Regions from separate parts of the Sporosarcina sp. SAFN-015 genome, predicted to be linked through region 2. Evidence: riboswitches for the same ligand, from Rfam matches in the RefSeq annotation. Region 2 holds a riboswitch; the other holds the start of a gene.
What was found. A riboswitch is a leader RNA that binds a small molecule or an ion and turns the genes downstream of it on or off. The one in region 2 is predicted to bind thiamine pyrophosphate.
Positions count from the first base shown of each region.

Region 1: linked by a shared signal. The riboswitch ahead of ACR65H_RS16970 (YkoF family thiamine/hydroxymethylpyrimidine-binding protein) and the one ahead of ACR65H_RS10820 (3-oxoacyl-ACP reductase) in region 2 are both predicted to bind thiamine pyrophosphate.

Region 1 is NZ_JBPFDR010000012.1:7,864-12,064, reverse strand. Features, by position in the region: gene ACR65H_RS16980 (ABC transporter ATP-binding protein) at 1-572, opposite strand, end outside; gene ACR65H_RS16975 (ECF transporter S component) at 565-1,146, opposite strand; gene ACR65H_RS16970 (YkoF family thiamine/hydroxymethylpyrimidine-binding protein) at 1,148-1,729, opposite strand; TPP riboswitch at 1,808-1,914, opposite strand; gene ACR65H_RS16965 (NUDIX hydrolase) at 2,016-2,498, opposite strand; gene ACR65H_RS16960 (YecA family protein) at 2,624-3,622, opposite strand; gene ACR65H_RS16955 (hypothetical protein) at 3,804-4,201, opposite strand, start outside.
Region 2 is NZ_JBPFDR010000005.1:137,809-142,009, reverse strand. Features, by position in the region: gene ACR65H_RS10825 (FtsW/RodA/SpoVE family cell cycle protein) at 1-1,154, shown strand, start outside; TPP riboswitch at 1,458-1,558, shown strand; gene ACR65H_RS10820 (3-oxoacyl-ACP reductase) at 1,693-2,445, shown strand; gene ACR65H_RS10815 (LLM class flavin-dependent oxidoreductase) at 2,464-3,771, shown strand; gene ACR65H_RS10810 (serine hydrolase domain-containing protein) at 4,145-4,201, shown strand, end outside.

The DNA.
Region 1 (4,201 bases), on a different contig from region 2:
TGAAGCTCATCAAGCCAAATGATGAACTGTTTTGCGGTATACGGATCCAAATGGGAAATCGGTTCATCGAGCAGAAGAATTTCCGGCTCCATAATTAATGCGCATGCCGTCGCAATCCGCTGCTTTTCCCCGCCGGATAACTGTTGAATAACGGAATGACGGAAATTGGTCAATCCTGTCAGCTCCAAAACGTCCTGTATCCGCCTATCCATCTCTGCGCGATCTACTTTTAAGTTTTCAAGCGTGAACGCAAGCTCTTCTTCGACAGTCAGCATGCAAAACTGTGCATCAGGATCTTGAAAAACAGTCGCAATCCGGTGATTCACTTCACCAGGAGAATAAGACTTGCTTTCTTTATCAAATAACGTAACAGTGCCTTTTACGATTCCATCACAGTTTTCGGGATACAGCCGGTTGCAAAGATAGAGCATCGTCGTTTTGCCGCTTCCGCTTGGCCCTGTAATGACAACCTTTTCTCCGCTTCCAACGGAGAATGATAGATCTTCAAATATCCAATCATCGTCATCGGGATAGCGAAAACTTACGTTATCAAACTGGATTACTTCATGCACGGGCCTCACCTTTTTTCGCACGTGTAATGGCATATCCGCGGAGCGAGCCTGTTGCAAGCAATCCGTCGACGACCGCTTTGCCGCCAATTCCCGCAATCATTGCTCCGCTGAGAATCCGGATGCCAAGCATGAGTAGGACATAGCCTGTGCTGAACACAGTAAATCCACCTAAGAAATAACCATATGTGAAACTGAACACTGATGCACCGACACCTGCCAACATTAAGACCCATACATCAAACCGACGATAGCGCGTTGCAGCAAATGCCGCCTCGGCACCTAGCCCTTGAATGATACCTGCAAGAATCAATCGTGGACCAACTGCATTCCCTAACAGTACCTCGATGGCAGCTGCAATCGTTTCCGAAATGACAGCCGCCCCAGGTTTCCGAATAATATACATACAAATGATCGACACGATGAACCAAATACCGAAAATCCATTCATAGGCGATCGGCCCAATGAACCCCGCCCAAATATTCCCGACATGCAAAAACAGCAAATAAATAATCCCGAACACGACCGAAAACAAAGACATGAGGACGACCTCTTTCAGCTTCCATGATTTCAACATGTTACAGTCCTCCGTGCGACGGACTATTTATGCTCATCGAGACGGTCATAACGAGATGCTTATGTTCTTCAGAGCGCGCATTGCTGAAAGCCTCTTCGTAAAATGCAAATACATCATGAATATCCCCATGGATGCCGCTCGCATAATGCATCGATTCATTAAAGACGCCTTGCTCTTTCGCCCTGTCCACTTCGCGATAAATGATTTCCATATACGCCGGATTATTCATTGGATACAGCGCAAATTGTGAGGACACATATTGCTTTGTCCCATCCGTATTGGCCACTTCATCGGCCTTGTCCAAATACGCATCGCCAGCAGTATCACCTGGGCATCCCGCCGAAAAAGTACCGGATAACGCAATATGCTTGCCTGTTTTCGCAGCGTGCAATGCTATCGCTTTAGCAACGTTAAATACATGGACTTGCTTTCCTCGGATGACGGTCGATACATCATCCGTATGCATCCACACATTCGACGTGTCGGTCTTTTCCAGTGCTCCTTTAATTACACTTACAAAATCATCTGCCATCGGATATAACGAAAAACGAAATCCGACGATTGGACTTAAACCACATTCCATTTCCTTCGACCTCCCGAAAATTTTTCATAAAAAAAACTACATCCCGGAAGATGTAGCACTTCTCCAATATGAAACCATCGGAAAGCCACTACACTTCCCCACGCAGGTATTATCCTGATCGGGTCATAAGGGATCGGAGCTATTGCTCGCATCTCAGCCAAAATTGGGCACCCCTAGTGCAGAAAACGGTATGTAGTTATTAGTTATGTTGCCATCAGTATAGACGAAGAATTTTTTATTGTAAATGAAAACTAGCAAACTCGTACTTTTTGTCCATTCAACGGTGCTACACTTTCCTGCTCAATTTCAGTTTAAACTCCGGATGTGTAACATATTCTTGGTACTCCACGTTTCCGTCAAATTTGAAATACTCCTCAATGCGTGCCCGTATCGCCGGTTGTGTAATATAATCCAGTACTTCATCCTTAGGAACCCACTTGCAATCGGATGTTTCCTCTGACGTGCATAACTCCCCGCCGACCGGCTTGCAAGCGAAGTCGAACATCACTTTCGTCGGAACGTCAGTCACTCCGTCATACCATTTATAAATAGCCGAATTCGTATACACGCCGATCAAGTGGGACACTTCTACATCGATGCCACTCTCCTCTTTCACTTCCCGAATGACGCCATCCATTAAGTTTTCACCCACTTCGACTTGTCCGCCTGGAAATACCCATCCCCCGTGATGCGTTTTTACGATTAGTAAATTTCCACCATCATCTTCGACGAGCGCACCGCAAGCGACAATATGCGTTGGCATTGCCATTTTCCCATCCCCTTTGCTCTACTAAATCATCTCACCACTTAATACTACCAATCTTCCAGTAATAATGAAAGATTCTAAAAAGTCCACCTATTGCTATTGAAGGCAATAGGTGGACCGTATTTTTCTTAATTCATAACTTTGGAGCTATAATAAGCATCCAATTCCTTGTAATATTTGTTCATGGAAGAAGGGGAAACATCGAACCACTCAGCGATTTCTTTCAACGTCATAGATAGCGGCTCGAAAAACGACTTCTCTTGCCCGAATCGGATCGCCCCAGCTGCAATCGCTGTTTCCTTACGAGCATTCGGTTGTTGTTCCACTAAAAAGTCTTCGACGACGTCCAATAACTTTCTAGACATGCGGTCATGTTTTTCGAGAAAATCCATTGCATCGAGCAATACGCCGGCTTCGAACTCCGTGAACTCGCCGCCTTGATATCCGTTTTGACCAAGCAACTTCCAAAAATCCATCGCATTTTCTTGTAAGAAATTGCTGATATCTTGTTCCTCACTTTCCGCAAATTTCTTCGTAAATTCTTTGAATACATCCGCGTGATCTGTCGGGAAGAAGATTAAGCTCGACACGGCCAAATATTGTCCTTCCACTCCTGTACCGTCAGGCAACATGAAGCAGAATAAGTGGACGCCCACTGGCACCGGCTTCTCACTTTCCCGGCGCAACCTGATGACTTCGTCAGCAAAGATCGATTTCACTGAAATGTAATTTCCTTCAACATCAATCACTTCACCAATAATTGCTTGCGGTTGCCGCCAAGTGTCCATTACCCGCAATACGGAAGGACGCAACTGTTTTTTCTTTTGTTTGTCCAAGTATCCAGTCCAAATGTCCGGACGGTGATGGAAAAAGAATTCATCCAACACAATCGCTTCAACCATCTCTTCTTCGGGCAAATATGTATCTAATGAACGCTTCCATTCATTCGCTAATTCCAAGTACTCCGGGATATCTTTCCGCTCAGGATACACATCATAAAATGTTTGCAGTACCCCTTCCAATTCTTCCATTTGAACTGTCTCTACGGAAACAGTCTCTTTCGACTGACAACATTTTTTATATTTCTTTCCACTGCCACAAGGACAAGGATCATTACGACCAATCATTTATAACACTTCCCTTAAAAAATTTACAACTCTTCTATTTTACCATTTATATGGCGTTTTCGAAACGGTTCCAATTTCTTGTTTTGATGTAGTTATTGACCCTTTAGGCTGTTGGAGCTTAATTTTAACATAATAAAAAGAACCAATCGCCTAGCGTTTGGCTCTTTCATCATGGGTGGCTTTAACAAAGCACGATAATTTTATGTGGTGTCGTTTGGGCTGGAATGCTTCTTGTTGAAGTACTGTAGATGACGATTAGATCGCGGTTTGCAGGATTGCCATTAAAGTCTTGCCCGTTTTCCAGTACAATTTCTGTTTGCCTCGATACATTCAATTTTAAACTGCCGTCGCTGCTTATTAATTGGTTGTTGAAGAAACTCACTGTCACAAAAGTATTTGGTTGATCCCTTGCCATCACAGCTGCCCGATATTGAGGAGGGTAAATTAATGGCACCGGCGCATCTGCATCATAAAACCCCGTCACAATATCTCCGACTTTCACCTTAACATAGTCTACAAAATAAGTGGCAGGTTCAATAACAAAATTTACAATCGAACCGTCCCTGTCAGACAGCGAAA
Region 2 (4,201 bases):
AGCAAAAAGCCATTGAGGAAATGGGCTCTGCTTCACAGCTCGGAAAATCAATGGACAAAATTCACCGGCCAAAATGGGATTTCTGGCTAATTGGCGCAGTGTTGCTATTGATTGCTGTAAGCATTACACCAATCTTAACGACAGATTTCAGCCATCGATTTGGTGTAGATATGACGAATTACTTTGTTAAAAATAAAATCCTTCATATCATACTAGCCGTTGCAGGGATAGCCGTCATCATGTATTTTGATTATCGTAAACTGCAATGCTATAGTATGTTCTTTTATAGAGGGGCACTGTTGTTATTAATCGTTCTCTGGGCTATGCCCAACATCTTTGTTAATGGAGAAGCAATGTATAAAATAGGTCCAATTCGTTTGCAGGCATGGATGGCGCTTCCGTTGTTATTAGTAGCCTTTGCAGGATTTTTCACTGAACGCAAATGGAGAGGTTGGAAACTGACTGGATTATTTCTACTTCCAATATTCTTATTCATGATGATAGGAAGTCTTTCTGTAACGCTACTATATATGGGAGTTGTAGCCGTTTTGTTTAGCTTTAGCTATTTCAACCGAAAAGCGAAGCTTATTGTGTTTTTAATAGTAGGGGGAATGGGGTTAGCGATAGCGGCATTTAGTGTTTATGCATATCACTATTTACTTGAGCCATATCAAACAGTACGCATCAGAGCTTTTTTACATCCTGAATTATATGCGGATTCAGCAGGCTACATGATGCTCCAATTAAATGAAGCACTTGCACGGGCTGGCTGGTTCGGGGCAGATAGGCTTCACTACATTCCTGAAGCCCACACTGATTATGCTTTGGTACAGCTTATTCAATCGTATGGCTATGTTGCAGGACTCGCAGTCATTGGTATCATATTCGCTGTTGCGCTACGCATTTTGTGGCTTGTTACTACAATGCCACAATCATATGGTAAGTTACTCGTTATCGCAGCAGGAACATTATACAGTTGCCAGAGTATTTACTCTGTTTTAATGGTGTTTGGCTTCTTACCACTAACAGGCGTGCCGTTACCGTTTATTAGTTACGGGATTACACCATTGCTGATAAATGCCTTTCTAATAGGCTTAGTCTTAAGCGTCTATCGGAGAAAAGCGTTTATCGGAAAACAAATTTACTCTGCATAAATCATCCATCTGAAGATGATGGCAACACAGAATGTGTGACGCTAAGTATATCATTGTCTCTATGGCAAAGATATTTGACTGGCGTCAATATCGGATCAAAAACAAAAATATCGGGTTTACATTTATCACTCTGTCATTTCGTTCATGAGCAGTAAAGCATTGTTACTCAAGGGCGGACAAGCACCAAGGAAATAAATGGTCCAGTTGTAATAGATCATACTATATGATATGGTTTAAAGTGCAAACTAATAGAAATATTATAAATGGCAGCATGATCTTTTATAAAAACTTTAAAAACTTAATAGTATGCACTAGGGGTGTTATTTAACTGAGATGAGTAGAGACTCAAACCCTTTGAACCTGATCTAGCTGAAACTAGCGTAGGAAAGTGTAAACTCTCGGACATACGAAGAGGGATGACTCTGTCTTCTTTTTGGTGTGTCGTCATAGTTTTACGCAACTTTCCTTTTGGAAGGTTGCGTTTTTTTATTAGCTGCCATTTACCGATTCAAAACGTATAAGAACAGGAGTGGTTAGGATGAGTAAAGTCGTATTGGTAACAGGAAGTAGTCAAGGACTAGGGGCAACGATCGTAAGAACATTGGCAAGCCAAGGATTTCGGGTAGTCGTCAATTACAATAAGAGCAAAGAGGCAGCCGACAAGATTGTTTCCGAGATTGGAAAGGAGTATGCGATTGCCATTCAAGCTGATGTAACCAATCGAACAGAAGTGGATCGTATGGTAGAAGAGGCAACTGACTATTTTGGGCAAATTGATGTTGTGGTGAATAATGCATTAATCGATTTCAAATTTGATCCAATCAAGCAGAAACCTTTCGCAGAACTAACTTGGGATGACTATCAAAGACAGTTGGATGGTACTTTAAAAGCAGCATATAACGTAATTCAAAGTGTCATACCTCAATTTATTGAACGACAAAATGGAAGTATTATCAATATAGGGACGAATCTATTTCAGAATCCTGTCGTTCCTTATCATGAATATACAACAGCGAAAGCCGGATTGATCGGTTTTACACGTAATATTGCTGCCGAGTTAGGAGCATATGGCATAAAAGCGAATGTCGTTTCAGGAGGCTTATTGAAAACAACTAACGCCAGTGCTGTTACAACGCCGGAAGTATTCGATTTGATTGCAAGTTCTACGCCACTGAAGAAGGTCACCACGCCACAAGAAGTAGCGAATATGGTCGCATATTTGTCTTCAGACAATGCAAGCGGTATTACAGGGCAGAATATCACAGTCGATGGCGGTTTAACAATGAACTGACAAATGGGGGAGTGAAAAATGGTTGAAATGAACGCAAAACAACTAAACTTAGGTGTTTTGCTGTATGGCTGCGGACACCACCAAGCTGCGTGGCTTATGCCTGACTCAAGTGTTGAACGGATTGGTGATATTACCTATTATCAAAACTTAGCCAAGTTGGCGGAAAAGGGCCTATTTGACGTCGTATTCTTTGCAGATAATCAATCTTTTGTAGGCAAAGATTGCAGTGATATGCCGGCGTTTTGGTTTGACCCGCTCATCAATTTAACAGCCATATCCCAAGTGACAGACCATGTGGGATTAGTTCCAACGATATCAAGTACTTTTTCGAATCCTTTTACAGCTTCACGACAGCTTTTAAGTTTAGACCATCTTACAAAAGGTCGTGTAGGTTGGAATCTTGTTACTTCAATGACTGATGTTGAAGCACAAAATCATAGTATGGATAAGCTGCCGTCTCATGATGAACGCTATGAAAAAGCAGATGAATTTGCTACTTTAATGAATCATTTATTTCTTTCATGGGATAGCAAAGCGTTTCTGCATGAACGTGAAGAGAAAAAATTGATCGATCCTTCACACATCACGCCATTTCATCACGAAGGTACCTACTTTAAAGTGTGTGGTCCGTCCACTACGCCGAAAAGTCCTCAAGGTAAACCGGTCGCAATGCAGGCAGGGGCGTCCAAGCAAGGCATTGCATTAGCTGCAAAGCATGCAGATGCAGTTTACTCAGTGTCGTGGAACTTCAAGCAAGCAAAAAGGTTTCGAGAAAAAATCAATGAGCAAATGAAACAAAGCGAGAATAGCAACAGATATATTAAAGTGTTTCCGGGCTTAGTCACCTATGTCGGCAAGAGTCGTGAAGAGGCTTTAGCCAAGAAAGCGGCATTAGATGTACAGTTACCTATTGACACGGCATTAAAACAGCTGAGCATTTTTATTCGGCAAGACTGCTCCAATTGGGCACTTGATGAAAAGGTTCCACCATTGCCGCCTGTGGAGGAATTTACTGGACCGGTCGGCCGATATGAGACGATAATAGAAATTATTCATGATACAAACCCAACAGTAAGGGAATTATTGGGGTATCTAAATGCTGGTGGAGGACATTTCACGCTCATCGGCACACCTGAAGAGATTGTCGATCAGATGGAGCTTTGGTTTAAAGCAGGGGTAGCCGATGGATTTAATCTTATGCCTCCCACATTGCCGAGTAGTTTAGAAGACTTTGTTGAATTCATAGTACCGGAGCTGCAAAAGAGAGGTCTTTTCAAAAAATATTATGAAGGACATACATTACGTAGACATTTAGGGCTAACATAATAAAAGATCATGAAAAGGGGAGCGATTCAATAACGCTGCCCTTTGGATTCCGTCTATAGCCCCAGAAATTCCGTTGGTTTTTCAGTATAATCAACCCTTTCCAATTCCACATATCAACATTCAATATACGTCCAGATACGGCCCTATGAATTCCGTAGAATTCACGTGCCATTTTTGTGTCTCCGATTGTTGTGGCAAGCAAGTCTTTCATTTCACTAAATAGACTTGTGGCGTACTTCGACGGTCCATTGTCCAACACAATTGAAGGCTTCTCATTTAGTTAGTTAAACTTTTGGGAAGCCTCTTTTCCTGCATGCAAATAGACATCAACTAATATAATCAAATAGTCTGCAAGAAGGGAGGTTAGGAACTGATGGTGACTAAAAAATACGATGAGATCTTTAGCCGAGTCGTGAAATCAAAGCATATA